DNA from 4 places in the Halanaerocella petrolearia genome. Region 1 is predicted to be linked to each of the others. Evidence: riboswitches for the same ligand, from Rfam matches in the RefSeq annotation. Region 1 holds a riboswitch; each other region holds the start of a gene.
What was found. Region 1 has a riboswitch for cyclic di-GMP ahead of flgB (flagellar basal body rod protein FlgB). Riboswitches for the same ligand answer to the same signal wherever they lie in the genome.
Positions count from the first base shown of each region.

Region 2: another riboswitch for cyclic di-GMP. It lies ahead of ACYQ39_RS11670 (type IV pilin protein); the one in region 1 lies ahead of flgB (flagellar basal body rod protein FlgB).
Region 3: another riboswitch for cyclic di-GMP. It lies ahead of ACYQ39_RS07925 (DUF554 domain-containing protein); the one in region 1 lies ahead of flgB (flagellar basal body rod protein FlgB).
Region 4: another riboswitch for cyclic di-GMP. It lies ahead of ACYQ39_RS04945 (diguanylate cyclase); the one in region 1 lies ahead of flgB (flagellar basal body rod protein FlgB).

Region 1 covers NZ_BAAHXW010000001.1:774,762-779,075, forward strand. Annotated here, with positions in the region: gene fliF (flagellar basal-body MS-ring/collar protein FliF) at 1-996, opposite strand, end outside; gene fliE (flagellar hook-basal body complex protein FliE) at 1,027-1,329, opposite strand; gene flgC (flagellar basal body rod protein FlgC) at 1,343-1,759, opposite strand; gene flgB (flagellar basal body rod protein FlgB) at 1,762-2,166, opposite strand; cyclic di-GMP riboswitch class I at 2,411-2,496, opposite strand; gene codY (GTP-sensing pleiotropic transcriptional regulator CodY) at 2,903-3,682, opposite strand; gene hslU (ATP-dependent protease ATPase subunit HslU) at 3,797-4,314, opposite strand, start outside.
Region 2 covers NZ_BAAHXW010000002.1:875,699-880,012, forward strand. Annotated here, with positions in the region: gene ACYQ39_RS11660 (type IV pilus twitching motility protein PilT) at 13-1,059, shown strand; gene ACYQ39_RS11665 (type II secretion system F family protein) at 1,136-2,287, shown strand; cyclic di-GMP riboswitch class II at 2,376-2,459, shown strand; gene ACYQ39_RS11670 (type IV pilin protein) at 2,715-3,131, shown strand; gene ACYQ39_RS11675 (prepilin peptidase) at 3,350-4,102, shown strand; gene ACYQ39_RS11680 (O-antigen ligase family protein) at 4,117-4,314, shown strand, end outside.
Region 3 covers NZ_BAAHXW010000002.1:136,068-140,381, forward strand. Annotated here, with positions in the region: gene ACYQ39_RS07920 (M23 family metallopeptidase) at 1-873, opposite strand, end outside; gene ACYQ39_RS07925 (DUF554 domain-containing protein) at 991-1,665, opposite strand; cyclic di-GMP riboswitch class I at 1,776-1,868, opposite strand; gene ACYQ39_RS07930 (aminotransferase class V-fold PLP-dependent enzyme) at 2,029-3,168, opposite strand; gene hydF ([FeFe] hydrogenase H-cluster maturation GTPase HydF) at 3,190-4,314, opposite strand, start outside.
Region 4 covers NZ_BAAHXW010000001.1:964,953-969,266, reverse strand. Annotated here, with positions in the region: gene ACYQ39_RS04955 (RnfABCDGE type electron transport complex subunit B) at 1-279, shown strand, start outside; gene hcp (hydroxylamine reductase) at 378-2,024, opposite strand; cyclic di-GMP riboswitch class II at 2,304-2,387, shown strand; gene ACYQ39_RS04945 (diguanylate cyclase) at 2,441-4,314, shown strand, end outside.

The DNA.
Region 1 (4,314 bases):
CTGCTGTTTTTTATTATCTACTTTGTATTGAGGTAAATTAGAAGTTGTACCAGGAACTCCTTCAGGCTGACTAGACGTTCCCTCTTCACTTTCCTCTTTAACTTGTTTACTACGTGCAATACCTTGATCATCAACTACTGGTTCATACTCTGTTTTATTTATGCTACGTTGATCAAAATTAAGTTTAGCATTAACTTTAACTACAAAATTATTTATTCCTAACACTTTAGTCAACATTACATTTAAATCTTGTTCTATCTCTTCTTCAAATTTATCTTGAGTTTCTAACTGGTCATAATTAGATTTTGAGCTTTCATCTTGATTATCTAATTTAGCAGACAGTAAATTACCTGCTGTATCAACAATAGTTACTTTATTAGCCTTTAAGCCTTTAACACTACTAGCTACTAAATTAGCAATCGACTGTACTTGATTCTTACTAATGTCTTGGTATCCATTTAATTTTAGAAATACAGAAGCTTTAGCTGGTTTGGACTGTTCTTTATAAATACTATTTTGAGCCGGAGTAATCTGCACCCTAGCATAACTAATATTCTCAAATTGTTTAATAGTCCTTGATAGTTCACCAGATAAGGCTCGATTATAATTAACTTTCTGTTGAAAGTCAGTAGTTCCTATCTGGGTCTGATCAAAAAGCTCAAAACCAGTTACTCCGCCAGTCGGTAATCCATCTCCAGCTAATTCTAACCTAAGTTGATGGGCTTTTTGGCTAGGTACTAAAATAACAGAACCTTTATTTTCTAATTTATATGAAACCTGTTTTTCCTTTAGCTTTTCAACTATTACTCCAGCATCTTTATTAGATAAATTATTAAATAATACCTTATATTCAGGCTGACTAGCCCAATTAACCAAAATAAATATAGCAATAATAGTAGCAATAATTGAAGCGCCAATTATAATCTTAGTTTTCTTATCTAACCCTGTCCATAATTTTAAAAACTGCTCTTTTAGCTCTGCAAAACTTTCAACCATATTTACACCTCAATCCTAGTGACCATCCCATCAGACTTGTATCCTCATAATCTCCTTGTAGGCATCAACTACTTTATTTCTTACTTCTGTTGTTAAATCTAAAGATATTTTAGCTTTTTGAGCAGCTATCATTACTTCATGAACACTATCAGCTTTTCCTAAAGCCAAATCTTGACTGGCTTGATTGGCTTGATGTTGTAGATTATTCGTCTTTTGTAGGGATTGTTTTAACATATTAGTAAAAGAAGTTTTATTTTTCTTTTCTTCACTACTATCAGATAATTTCTGATTTATTTTCATCAAATTAGAATTAGACAGCTTGTCAACTTTCATTTATACCCCTCCTTTATCCAAGTTCAAGTGCACTCTTAGCCATTTTTTTAGCTGAATTCAAAGCAGTTACATTTGCCTCATAAGACCTAGTAGCTGACATCATATCTGTCATCTCTGATACAACATTTACATTAGGCATCTTTACATAACCAGCTTCATTAGCATCTGGATGTTCAGGTTTATAAACTAACTTAGGTGGTTTATTACTCTCTTCTATATTAGTCACCTCTACTCCATTTACATTCTCTTCTTTAGATGCTAATTCTTCTTGTAATCTCGCTTTAAAGACAGGCATCTTACGACGGTAAGGGCCACCATCTTCTGTACGAGTTGTATTAGCATTAGCAATATTACTTGAAATAGTATTCATTCTTAATCTTTGAGCTGTCAAACCTGAGGCACTAATACCAATCCCTTTAAACATTGACATTACTATTTACCTCCCTTTTTAATTACATTCTCTATTCGGCGAAATTTATTAGCCAGTTGCTTAGTAACAGCTTGATATTCTAAATTAGTCTTAGCTAACTTAGACATTTCAGCATCTATACTAACGTTATTACCATCACTTCTGACCTTGGTATCTTCTTCTGTATACATCTTAGGCTTTACAGACTCTAAACTCCTGCTATTTAAAGATATATGTCTTTTATTAGTTACTTCCAAATCATAGTCTTGATTCAATACTTTATTCAATTGACCTTTAAAGCTGACTCCTTTTCTCTTATAACCTGGAGTATCAGCATTAGAGATATTATTAGCAATTGTTTTATGTCTTTTTTGTAAACCATCTAATGATTTTTGTAACACACTAAAGTTTTGATCAAACAACTTCATCTGAAACCTCCCTTTAAATTACTATCCCTTTTTAAAACTTCAATATATATTTATAATATTCCTGCAATTTTTAAGAAACTAATCTTGTATTATAGGAAAAAAATAGTTGTTATCCCAATTATGTATAATTATATCTTATTATGCATCATTTTCAATATTAATTTGGAATATTACCCTAAAAAATTACATAATAAAACAATAACCCCTATCCTCATAAAAAGATATAGGGGTTTCATATACTCCATTTGGTAACCTGACGGTCTTAGCAATTACGCCATAGACTCAAAAGCTTTGCGACCCTACCTTTCGATAAGTGTGCCATTTACGAGGATGTAATATATTTATTTTTTACTTTAATATCCATCCATTTAAATATCTTTGTTTAAGAACTTCTTTCTGAAAAGCTACTGCTACCTTTTATTAATTCAATACCTATTTCCAATATTCCTGCATTTTTAAAAAATTATCTTATATTATAGATAAAAAAATGATTATTACTGCAATTATGTATGATTTTGTCTAATCTATAATTTTACTTTAAAACATTATCCAAAGAATCACTTAAAACAATAACCCCCTTATAAAAGGTATAGGGGGGCATATACTCTATTTAGTAGTCTGACGCAATTATGCCATCTTTGCGACTCTACCCTTCGATAAGTGTTTCATTTACAATGATATGATATATTTATCTTACAAATTAAAAAACAGGTGTGGGCAACCCACACCTGTAAAGCTAATTTAATTTCTTTAACTCGTCTAGTAAATAATCATTTAATACTTTAATATGTGTTCCTTTCATACCTAATGACTTAGACTTAATTACTCCTGCACTTTCAAACTTACGAAGAGCATTAACAATTACTGAACGAGTAATGCCTACTCTATCTGCAATTTTACTAGCTACCAGTAAACCCTCTGTGCCATCAAGTTCTTCAAAAATATGCTCTACAGCCTCTAATTCAGAATAAGATAAAGTATCTATAGCGATCTGAACTGCTGCTTTTTTACGAGCTGCTTTCTCTCTTTCTTTACTCTTTAATCTTAAAATCTCCATACCAACTACAGTAGCTGCATATTCAGCTAATAATAAATCACTAGATTCAAACTCTTTATCAAATCTAGCTAAAATCAAAGTACCCAATCTTTCTCCTCCACCATTAATTGGTACAATAGTCGTTAGTTTATGCTTAAATAAACAATCTTTAGCCTCTTTAAAGACACATGAACCATGTTTTTGCTCATAATTAGATTGAGTATGATAGATTCCTAATAACCAGTCATTATATTCTCTAGGAAATTTATTCTGGTTAATTACCTCTTTTAACATTAGGTCACATTCAAATTCATCTACCAAGTTATGTCCTAAAATTTCTCCACCTTGGTCTACTAAATAAACATTAGCTCTAATAGTTTCTCTTAACACTTTAGCCATTTCTGCAAAATCAACTGGATGACCAGCAGAGCGCTGAATTAATCTATTTATCTTACGTGTTTTAGTAAGTAATTGTTCCATCAATATGTCCTCCTTAATAACTAACTGTTTTGTCAGTCAGCCCAGTATATCAAAACCTAGAATAACTTAAATAATTATATCTAAATTTAATTTTTATTTCAGATTATAAAGAACTTAGAGAATATATTTACTTAAATCTTTATCTTTAACTAGATCATCTAATCTATCTTTTACATATTGACGATTGATTTCAATTCTATCCTTCTTAAGTTCTGGAGCTGTAAAAGAAAGTTCCTCTAATAGTTTCTCTACAATAGTATGCAATCTTCGAGCTCCTATATTTTCTGTCTGTTCATTAACTTGATAAGCAATCTCAGCCAATTCATCAATTGCTTCTTCAGTAAATTCAATTTCTAAATCTTCAGTAGCCAATAATGCTTTATATTGTTTTGTCAAAGCATGTTCGGGTTCAATTAAAATTTCTTTAAAGTTATCTTTAGATAGACTATTTAATTCGACTCTAATTGGGAATCGACCTTGTAATTCAGGGATTAAATCAGTTGGATTAGATACATGAAAAGCACCAGCTGCAATAAATAAAATATGGTCTGTCTTAACTGAGCCATATTTTGTATTGACTGTTGAACCTTCTACAATTGGTAAGATATCTCTTTGTACCCCTTCTCGAGATA
Region 2 (4,314 bases), on a different contig from region 1:
GGAGTGGTAATAATGGAGCTAGTTGAGCTATTAAGCCAAGGAATTAAATTAGAAGCATCAGATATTCATCTAACTGTAGGAGCAGAACCTATAGTTAGAGTCAATGGTAGGTTAGAAAAGATAGGAACTGAGAAAATTACTAAAGAGGAACTTAGAGGAATGATTGCTGATATGGTAGATCAGGAAGAAGCGAAGATACTTAAAGAAGAAGGAGAGGTTGATTTTGCTTATCAGTGGCGTGATTATCGTTTTAGAGTTAATGCTTTTCAGCAGCAAGCAAATCCTGCTTTAGTATTACGGATAATTCCGACTGAAATTCCTAAGTTAGATGATCTAGGATTACCAACTAAATTAAAAGAGTTGGCTTTACAGCCTCGAGGCTTATTTTTAGTTACAGGACCAACTGGAAGTGGGAAGTCAACTACTTTAGCTGCTATGCTTGATTTAGTTAATCAGCAGAAGGATAAGCATATTATAACGTTAGAAGATCCAATTGAGTATGTTCATCAACATAAGAAATCAATTATTAATCAGCGAGCTGTAGGTAAAGATACAGCAGAATTTGCAACTGGATTACGTGCTGCCTTAAGACAAGATCCAGATATTATTTTAGTAGGTGAAATGAGAGATTTAGAGACTATCTCAACTGCTATTACAGCAGCAGAGACTGGTCATCTAGTCTTAGCAACTCTACATACTAATGGAGCAGCTGAAACTATTGATCGAATTATTAATGTTTTTCCGCCGCACCAACAAGCTCAGATTAGGACACAGCTGTCTTTAATTTTACAAGGAGTTTTATCACAACAGTTAATTTCTACAATTGACGGTTTAGATAGAGTAGCAGCTACAGAGTTGTTAGTAGTAAATTCAGCAGTTAAGAATCTAATTCGTGAAGGTAAAAGCCATCAATTAGAGTCAGTAATGCAGACTGGTAGAGACAAGGGGATGCATACTATGGATTATTCATTACGTGATTTATATAGACAAGGAAAGATTAAGCGTCAAACAGCTTTAAATAAATCTAATAATATAGAGACTCTTAAGAATCTAATTTAGAAAGGAGTGGCTAGTTATAGATCATATTTTTCACTATAAAGCTCGTAATAGACAAGGAGAGTTAACTGAAGGAAATATAGAAGCTGAAAGTAAGAAGATAGCAGTTAATCAATTAAGAGAGCAAGGTTATTATATTACTTCAATTGAAGAAGAAACTTCTAATTTTGATTTTAATTTTGAATTTTTAACTTGGAAAAAAGCTAGTGTAGAAGAGTTAGCTTTATTTAGTAGACAATTTGCTACTATGATTAATTCAGGACTTTCATTAGTTAGAACACTCAATATTTTATCGGAGCAGGTAGTTGCTTCTAAATTAAAGGACTCTATTATTGCTATTAGAGAAAGGGTAGAGAGTGGTATGACCTTATCAGAAGCAATGATAAAGGAAGATAAAGTCTTTCCTAAATTATTTATTACTATGGTAGAAGCAGGAGAAACTGGTGGTATATTAGATGGTGTTTTAGAGGAGTTGGCTCAGTATTTTGAAAAGGAGAATGATTTAAAGCAGAAAATAACCTCTGCGTTAGTTTATCCTATAGTAATCACCTTGGTAGCTTTAGGAGTAGTCTTTTTTTTAATTACAGTAGTATTACCTACTTTTGTAGATGTCTTTTCTAGTATGGATATTGAATTACCCTTATTAACTAGATTATTATTATATGGTAGTAGTTTAGTTTCAAGCTATTGGTATTTATTTATTTTGGTTTTAGTTGTCATAATTGTTAGTATCTATTATTATTATCAGACTGACCAAGGGAAAAGAAAGATAGATGGAATACTACTTAAGTTACCTTTATGGGGTGATTTAGTGGTTAAAGTATCAGTGGCTAGAATAAGTAGAACCTTATCTATTTTAATTAATAGTGGAATATCAATTTTAGAAGGACTTGAAGTAGTAAGTAAGGTTGTCTCTAATCAAGTTATAGCTGATAAATTGGCATCTGCTCGACAAAGTATTAGTGAAGGAGAAAGTATTACTTTGCCTTTAAGTGAAGATGATACCTTTCCTGAAATGGCACTACAGATGATAGAAATTGGAGAAGAGACAGGAAATCTAGAAGAGATGCTTAATAAGTTAGCTGATTTTTATGAACAAGAGGTTGAATATAAAGTCGATAGTATTATTTCATTAGTTGAGCCAGCTTTAATTGTAGTATTGGGAATAATAATTGGAGGTATAGTACTTTCAATTATGTTACCTATGTTTGGTCTGATTCAAAGTGTTTAAAGCAATTTAGTATTATAAAAATACTTGATATAATTTGGTATTAATGATATATTAATCCAAAAGGAATATATGTATAATTAAAGAATTTCTTAATATAGGAAGCAATGAAGTATGACTTATATCTGGTCACCTAGGTTATACTGAGCTATTGGTGAAACCGTCCTATCTTAAATTAATTTTTAAGATTATAGGGCGGTTTTTTGTTATTTATAAATGATGTAGTGTCAGTGTAAGGAATCAGTATTAGTAAAGTCAAATTTATAAAAATGAGGTTATGTGAGAGTGTTTAAAAACCTAGCCTCTATCCTAATATTTCATTATATGTATAAAATATGGAAATGGGTTCATTTTAATTTATGTTAAGCAGGATTTTATTAATCAATTATAGAAGTAATATAATGTATTTTCATATAAAGGAGGATTTATAGTGATAAAAAAATTAAGAGATCAGTTTAAGACTTTAGCAACTAGAGAAGAAGGTTTTACTTTAATTGAGTTGATGATTGTAATTGCTGTAATTGGAACTTTAGCAGGAATTGCTATTCCGCAATTTGGTGGAGTAAGAGATAAAGCAGATATAGCTGCTGTAAAAAGTGATCTAAGAAATATTCAGGCAGGTTTAGAGATGTATAATGCGGAAGAGGGTGAATATCCAGCAAGTTTAAGTGATATTAACGACTATATTACAAATGTGGATACTAATAAGTATAGTACAGGTAGCGGTTACTCTACTTCTGGTTCTTCCTATACAATTGAGTATGAAGTAGATGTAGATATTAATGATGACGATACTGTTAATAATAATGATAAAATAACTGTTACACCTGGAGGTATAAGTGAATAGTAGTCATTTTTCAGCACCGTTTTTGGTGCTGATTCTCATATTACTCTTTTCAGTTTACAGTTTGCAATTTACAGTTTACAGTTAAGATTAAGACCAATTAAAATTTAAGAAACATCTTTACTAAAATAATCTTTTTATTTTTAAAAGGTTTTAGGTTTAAATAAGAAAAACAATGCGACTTTTTACAAATAAGTAATTTAGAGCAGGTGAAAATAAGTATGTCATTAGGAGTTATAATATTTACCTTTGGTTTAATAATCGGTAGTTTCTTGAATGTAGTAATTTATCGGCTACCAAAGAAAGAACCGATTGTTTTTTCTAGATCTTATTGTCCAAGTTGTGAAACTAAACTCCAACCTATTGATTTAATACCAGTGCTAAGTTTTATTTTAACAAAAAGCAGTTGTCGTTATTGTGGGAGGAAAATATCATACCAGTATCCAATAGTAGAACTAGTAACAGGTCTACTTTTTTTTACTTTATATAAACAGTATTATTTTACTATAGAATTTTTTCTTTATGTGTGGTTGATCTCTTTATTAATAGTGGCTAGTTTTATTGATTTTAAATATCAGATCATTCCTAATCAACTTACTTACTTAGGTATTGTATCAGGGTTAGGTAGTAGTTTATTAACGGGCCAACTTAACTTTAAGAGTTCATTAAGTGGTATAGTTATTCCAGCTATTTTTTTATTATTGATTATATTTATTACTAAAGGTGGTATGGGATTAGGTGATGTTAAGTTAATAGCAATGGTAGGTAGCTTTATAGGAGGATTATATTCTTTAGTAGCTATTTTTATTGGTGCTTTTATTGGTTCAATTATAGCTTTGTTTTTATTAAGTAGTGGAGCTAAAGAATGGGGAAGTCGACTTCCTTTTGGCCCTTTTATTGCCTTAGGTAGTTTAATAATGATTCTATGGGGGAATCAGATTATTAATTGGTACCTTAGATTATTTTTATATTAGGAAGTGTGAGTAGAATGAAGTTAAAGAAGAAAAACAATACTAGATATTTGATACCAATAGCTATTATAATGGGGGTAGTTCCTTTAGTATTATTTAGTAAGCAGATTTCTATCGCAGGAATATTGAAATCCTATTGGTCTAAAGATTTAGACTTTTTTTCTTATTATAAGATGGTTGTTTTCTTGCTAGCTACTTGTTGTGCTTTAATATCT
Region 3 (4,314 bases), on a different contig from region 1:
CCCTGTACTACGACCTGAATTACCTGATAGAGCAATTACATCTCCTCGCTCAACTCTATCTCCAGCCTTGACCAATAATCTTTTATTATGTCCATATAGAGTACGATAGTTGTATCCATGAGCAATTACTACTGCATTTCCATATCCAGATTTCTTCCCAGCAAATATAACTTTTCCCTTTCCTGTAGCAACTACTTTATGGTTATACCAGATTCCAATATCCAATCCATCATGAAAAACACGTTTATTAAGAACTGGATGATGACGATAACCAAAAGCAGAAGTAATTCTTCCTTTATCACCTTTTATTGGCCATCCATGTGGTTTAGAAACTAGATAATCTTTATACTCTACTACTTCTTCTTTAAGCTGAGATACATTCTTCTCCCCTTGTGGTAAGGCCTCTTTTAATAATTGCAAGTTATCTTCAGCTCTTTTAATTGAATTCTGATTTGAATTATAACTTACTGTCCTAACTGAAACAGTTTCAGCTTTAGCTTGGCTATTAAGCTGGTCTTTAAAATCAACTAACTGTCTAATCTTCTGATTTTCCTTTTTTAGCCTATTAAACTCTTGTTTGATCTTTTCAGTTTGTTTCGATAATTTTGCTAGTTTTTGATGTAGATGATTATTACTCTTTCTTAATTCTTTGTTTTTTTCTTTCAAAGGTATATACTGCTTTATTCTCTTTAGAGAAAGATTATATTGTTTATGATAATAATATAATCCCCCTACTAAAGTCAATAATCCTATTAACATGAATGTAAGAGTAACTTTAATAAACTTTTTAGAAAGACGAAGAGTAAATATCCCTTGTGAAGTATGAGGTATAAACTTAAAAGTAATTTCTTCTTTCTGATTATCAGTATTCATTTTCTTCCTCCTTTCCTATATAGTTGATAGTTTACAATTGACAATGTACAAATCTTAAGAAATTTGAAATAAATTTATTTTTTGGTTTTGGCTTAACTCATGGCTCACAGCTCATAACTAAATAATAAATGTTCCTAATATAATACTTACTAAAATAGCTGGTAATAAATTACCTACTTTTATTTCAGTTATCCCTAACATATTAAAAGCAATAGCAACTATCAATAAGCCTCCAGTAGCAGTCATTTCGTTTATCACAGCCTGAGTTAAAATAACTTTTAACCAACTAGCTAACAGAGTAATTGTACCTTGGTAGATGAAAACAGATCCAGCTGATAATATAACCCCTACTCCCAAAGTAGAAGAAAAGGCTATAGCCGAAAAACCATCCAACAATGATTTGGCATATAAAGTAGATGGATCATTCTGTAAACCATCTTGAATTGCTCCCATAATTGACATAGCACCTATACAATAGATTAAACTACACTGAACAAATCCAGCTACAATTCCATCTTGATTATTAAATATCTTCTCTAGCCAGATACCTAACTCTTCTAAACGTTTTTCAATCTTTATCCATTCTCCAATTAATCCTCCAATTACTAAACTAAAAATAATTAAGATTACTTCTTGCCCCTTTAAAGCCATCTGTAATCCAATTAATAAAACTGCTAAACTTAAACCTTGCATTACAATATCCTTTAAAGAATCATTTAGTTTATCTCCTAATGATCTACCTAAGACACCACCAATTATAATCGATATAGTATTTACTACAGTTCCTATCATAATTAACATCATTCCTTGGATTAAATTTTAATAAAAATAGTTTATCTATCAAAAAAACCTATTCCTCTCAAGCTAAAATTAAGGAATAGGGTATATAGACCAATATTCCTTTCGATAGCCTGACAGCCTTAGCATAATGATTATTATGCCGTAGACTCATAGCTTTGCGACCTTATCTTTAAATAAGTGTGCCACTCTCGAGGATTATTTTTAATTACTAATTTTATAATCATTCAAAATATTACCATAATATTTAAACTTTCATTACTCATTACAATAATACTATATAATATCGAAATTTCCTTCCTAAACCAAATATTATTTTTTACTTAATTTCTAAAAAAAGAAGGGCCAAGGCCCTTCCTAAACTTCAGCAGCTATTTCTTTACTAATTTCTATTACTTCCTTTATCTCATCTAGTGTATTAAAATAACCTAAACTAAATCTAACTGTACCACGTTCAAAAGTACCCAAACTTCTATGAGCTAAGGGAGCACAATGTAGACCAGTTCTGACTGCTATATCAAAAGCCTTATCTAAGATATATCCTACTTCTCCTGAATCTTCAGTACCAAAGTTGACTGACAGAAGTGGAGCTTGTTTATCTATATCAGTTGGTCGGTATAAAGTAACTTCTGGTATCTTTTCTAATTCAGTAACTAAATAATCTAATAGTTCTTGCTCATGCTGTCTAATATTATCTAAACCTTCCTCTAGAATGAACTCTACTCCGGCCTTTAAACCAGCTAAGCCAACTGTATTAGGTGTTCCACTCTCATATCTATCTGGTCTAATCCGTGGTTGATAAATATCCTCTGAGTTACTACCAGTACCTCCAAATAATAAAGAATTGAGTTCTATACCATTATTTAAATATAATCCTCCTGTACCTGGCGGGCCAAATAAAGACTTGTGACCAGTAAAAGCTAGCAGATCAATCTTCATCTGTTGCACATCTAGAGGATAGACACCAGCTGTCTGAGCTGCATCGACTAATAGTTTAATATTTTTTTCTTCCAACAACTCTCCTATTTCTGCTATAGGTAATAAAAAACCTGTTACATTAGAAGCATGAGTTACAGCTACTAACTTAGTGTTCTGCCGTAAATTATCTTCAATCTGCTCTATCTCAACCTGACCTGAATTATCTGCTTCAATAATTGTTACTTCTACCTTTGGTTCTAATTCTTTCAATGGCCGTAAGATAGAGTTATGGGCCAAACTAGTCGTTACTACATGATCTCCCTCTTCTAAGTAGCCTTGTAAAGCTAAATTCAAAGCCTCAGTAGCATTCTTAGTCAGAATAATCTCTTGACTACTAGCTGCATTTAAAAATTCAGCCAATAGCCTTCTTGTCTGCCAGACTAATTCACCAGCTTGAGCTGCCATCTTATGTCCAGCCCGACCTGGGTTTGCTGCTTTATGGCGCATAAACTGATCCATTGCTTGATAGACTTCTTCTGGTTTAGGCCAACTTGTAGCTGCATTATCGAGATAAATCACTTATATCATCCCTTTTCTTACTTATTCTTGTTCCCAGATCTCCTTAGCAGTTGGAAAAGGCTCTAACGCCCTGTCTAAAATACCATGGACATGAGCAATCAACATCCCATAATTAACAACTGGAATATCTAAACTGTCAGCCTTCTTTAAGCGATATAAAATCTCTTTTCTATTAGTCATACAACCACCACACTGGACAATCAAATCATATTCTTCAATCTTATCAGGAAATTCTCTCCCAGCTACATGATCAAATTCTAATTCATCACCTACAAAGTCTTCTATCCAGTTAGGTATCTTAACTGTTCCTATATCCTCAGCAGTGCGATGGTGAGTACAAGACTCAGCTACTAAAACTTTATCACCAGAACTCAACCTTTCAATCCCTTTAACACCTTTAGTATAAATCTCTAAGTCACCTTTATACCGAGCAAAAAGAATAGAGAAACCAGTCAACTCAATTTCTTCTGGTACATCAGCAGATACCTCCTTAAAAGCTTGCGAATCAGTTACAACAAGCTCTGGATTAGACTTAAGCTCAGCTAATGCTCCCTTCAGTTCAGTATCCTTAACAACCATTGCTTGAGCATCATTATCTAAAGCATCACGTAAAGTCTGCATCTGTGGCAAAATCAAACGCCCCTTAGGTGCCGCACTATCAATTGGTACCACTAAGACAACTGTATCTTGCGGGTTAATTAAGTCCCCAATAATATGAGGTTCTTCAAACTCTGTTGGAGCATTAAAGACAATCTCTTTCTTTAATTCTTCAATTCCAGTCTCTTGGGTAGCACTAACAGTTAATAACTTAAGACCTAACTCTTTCATTAATCCTTGCTCATCTAGATTATCTACCTGATCTGCTTTATTGATGACTCCTACTACAGGAATCTCTCTATCTTCTACTTCTTCTAATAGATCCTTTTCATAGTCAGCAACTCCTTGTTCAGGGTCAACTACTAAAACTGCCAAATCAGTCCGACTTAAGACTTCTTTAGTCTTCTTAACCCGTAATTCACCTAATTCTCCAGTATCATCAATTCCAGCTGTATCGATCATTGTTACTGGCCCTAAAGGATGCAATTCCATCGACTTATAAACAGGATCAGTAGTAGTTCCTGCTACATCAGAAACAACAGCTAATTC
Region 4 (4,314 bases), 190 kb from region 1:
GAATGTATTGGTTGTGGTCAATGTGTAGAGGTCTGTCCTACTGATGCTATGGTAGATACTCCATTTGAAGTAGAGGATAATCCAACTAAAGATGCTGATAAAGGAAGTCAGATTGTAATCGGTGATGAATGTGTAGGTTGTACACTTTGTACTAATGAATGTCCTGTTGATGCTATCTCTGGAGAACAGGGCGGACAGCATGAAATAGACCAAGACGAATGTATTCAGTGTGAGCAGTGTATTTCAGTTTGTCCTAAGGAGACAATTGAGTATGAGTAATGACACAGTATATGATTAAGTTTCACTAAAAATTAATAAGTTGTAATATAAAAAAAGCTGGCCCTTTAAGGAGCCAGCTTTTTTTTATTAATTAAGCTTTAAGCCATAAATTGTTCAATGTCATCTTCAACATTATCAATACCTGCAATTCCAAACTTATCGACTAATACATTAGCTACATTGTCAGATAAGAAGGCTGGTAATGTTGGCCCTAAGTGAATATCCTTAACACCTAGATATAATAATGCTAGTAGTACAATTACTGCTTTCTGTTCATACCAAGCAATATTATAAGAGATAGGTAGATCGTTGATATCTTCTAGTTCAAAGGCTTTAGCTAACTCCTGGGCAATAACTACTAGAGAATAAGAGTCATTACATTGTCCCGCATCTAAGACTCTTGGAATACCTCCAATGTCGCCTAAGTCTAGCTTATTATATTTATATTTAGCACATCCTGCTGTTAAGATTACTGTATCTTCAGGTAGTTCTTTAGCAAATTCAGTATAATAATCTCTACTATTCATTCTTCCGTCACAACCTGCCATCACGAAGAACTGCTTAATAGCACCTTCTTTGACAGCCTCAATTACTTTATCTGCTAGATCTAAGACCTGGTTATGAGCAAAGCCACCAACTATTGTACCGTCTTCAATCTGCTCTGGAGCGTCACATTCTTTAGCTACTTCGATAAGCTGGCTAAAGTCTTTATTTCCGTCTTTATCTGCTTCAATATGAGTAGCTACATCTAGACCAGCTGAACCTGTAGTGAAGATCTTATCACTGTAGCTAGCATCATCTTTTGGAGGCACGATACAGTTAGTTGTAAATAGAATTGGCCCGTTGAAACTTTCGAACTCCTCTTTCTGTTGCCACCAAGCATTACCATAATTACCTACAAAGTGATCATACTTTTTGAAGGCAGGATAATAGTTAGCTGGTAACATTTCAGAATGAGTATAAATATCTACTCCAGTACCTTCAGTCTGTTCTAGTAATTGTTCCATATCCTTTAGATCGTGACCACTAATTAGGATGGCTGGATTATCTTTAGTACCAATATTTACTTCTGTAATTTCAGGATTACCATACGTGTCTGTATTGGCTTGATCTAATTGAGCCATAGCCTGAACACCATGTTCACCTGTCTGCATAGCTAAGTTTACTAAGTCATCAGCTGACAGACTATCATCAGTTGTAGCTGCTAAAGCTTCTTGCATAAAGTCATAGACTTCTTGGCTTTCATAATCTAAGTTATAGCTATGTTCAGCATAAGCAGCCATTCCTTTAACACCATAAGTAATAAGTTCTCTTAAAGATCTAACATCTTCATCTTCCGTATCTAGCACGCCAACCTCTTCACCTTTAGCAATAAATTCTTCTTTAGTACCTGCAGTCCAAGTAGCTCCTGCAAATAGATCATTAAATTCTGCTCCTGCTTCTTTTGCTTTCTTTTTAGCTTTAGCTCTTACTTCTAATGCCTCTTTAATCTGTTCTACAAAGGCATCATTATCAAAATTGGCATTAGTAATAGTCATGAATAAGCTCTTCATGACAAACTTATCTATGTCAGGCGTTGCAACTCCTAAATCTTTAGCTTTAGTACTATAAGTAGAAACTCCTTTTAGTAAATAGATTAAAAGGTCTTGTAAGTTAGCTGTTGTATCTTCTTTTCCACAGACTCCTTTAACTGTACAAGCTTTGCCTCCTGCTGTTTCTTGACATTGATAACAAAACATTGACATAAACAATCCCTCCTTTATTATTTTTAAATCTTAATTCTATCTTTATTGTAAGATAATTTGTTGTAATTTAATATGATATAAATCACACTTAACGACAAAGATATTAAATTATAGTATAATTATCTATACCTTCCTTAAATATTATAACATAGTTTTTTTAATTTACATAATTTTATGAGAAAATTTAATTTTAAGGAGGAAATTATGGTCTTATATTAAAATTATTTTACAGGGTATGTATTATAATGTAGTTTAAATTAGTGATTTTAATAAAAATGTATATTTATTAAGAGCTGTGAAGTATAATCTGTAATTGGTCACCTGGATTATATGGAGCTAGTGGTGAACCCACCTTATTTTTAAATAAGGTGGGTTTTATATTTAGTTGAATAATAAGAAAGTTGGTGTAGGCTAAATTGATAAATTTTATGAAAAGATTCTTTAATGAAGATTATGAGGTAGTAGCCTATCGAGGGTTTTTAATAATTGTTATGTTTTTGTATCTGTCATTTGGAATAATATATAAGCTAAGTAATCATGCCATTGATCCTTTTTCTTTTAAGCATAGGTTAGTTATAGCAGTTATACTTCTGATATTTTTTATTTTATCTTTTATAAGTGAGAAGATAAGAAATAATTTAGTAACTATTATTTATTTCGTGTTATATACTATTAATATTCATCTTATTTATTTTGCTTACTTAAATAATTATTCAATTAATTATGCTATTGGTATCTTGGTAGTGATTATAGTTACAAATTTTATATTTAAAACAACTCCCCAGTTAAGAAATTATAATTTGATTATAATTTCTTTAGTTATCTTGTCGCTCTTATTTACTGTTAACCCATCTATAAGTAAAATAATATTTATTATATTTACTATATTAACTAGTTTATTATCTTATATTACTCATAGTTTGAAAATTGATCTTCAGAATAAGTTAAAAAGAAGTAAGGATAAATATCAAGACCTTTATATGAAACAGAAGATGTTATTGGATAATAGTGAGACTCAGATTTGGTATTTAAAAGATGCTAATCTATATGGAGAAGTGAATCAAGCCCATGCTGATTTTTTAGGTTTAGAAAAAGAAGATATTAGAAATACAAATATAGAAGATTTATTTGATCAGCAAGTAGCTGAAGAGTATATTACTAATAATAAAAAGGTTTTTAGCAAACAAGAGAAAGAGGAGTTTGAGTATTCTATTAAAAATCAGCATGGAAAAGAGAGAGTATTGTTAATTAGTAAAGTTCCTAAGTTAAATAAAGATAATGAAGTTGAATCTTTAATCTGTACTGCTAAAGATATAACTGAAGAGAGAAAGACTAAAGAAGAGATTGAATATTTGAATTATCACGACAGTTTAACTGGTCTATACAATAGAAGATATTTAGAAGAGCAACTTGATTTATTAGATCAGCAGAATCAGTTACCATTAAGTATTATTGTAGGAGATATTAACGGCCTAAAATTAACTAATGATGCTTTTGGTCATCAATTAGGAGATAAATTATTATCTGAAGCGGCTCAAGTAATAAAGGATTCTTGTCGAGAAGATGATATCGTTGTACGTTGGGGTGGAGATGAATTTGTAGTCTTATTACCTAAAACTAATAAGAAGAATACTAAAAAAGTATATTCTAGAATAAAGGAAAACTGCGAAGAACAAAATATAGAATTATTAGAGATTAGTATTAGTTTAGGTTATGCTACTAAGAGAAAAGTTACTGAAGATATTGATGATATTTTTAAAGAAGCAGAAGATTGGATGTATAAGATGAAGTTGACTGAAAGTAAGAGTTTTCATAATAGTGTTCTCTCTTCTTTATTAAGAACATTAAAAGAAAAAACTAATGAAACTGTAGAACATGGTAATAGGCTGAAAAAACTTGCCTTAAAAATAGGTAAAAAGCTAAATTTATCTGATGCTAAATTGACTGATTTGAGTCTATTAGCCGAACTACATGATTTAGGCAAAGTAGGTATTTCAGAAGAGATACTTAATAAGCCAACTCCTTTGATCAAAGAAGAATGGGAAGAAATGAAGAGACATAGTGAAATAGGAAGTCAAATTGCTAAATCATCACCTGAATTGGCAGATATTTCTGAGAGTATTTTAAGTCACCATGAGTGGTGGGATGGCACGGGATATCCACAAGGATTAGCAGCAAAAGAGATCCCACTTAATGCTCGGATAATTTCTATTGTAGATGCTTATGACGTAATGGTTAATGAACGGTCTTATAAAGAAGCAATGAGTAAAGAAGAGGCTTTAGAGGAGAT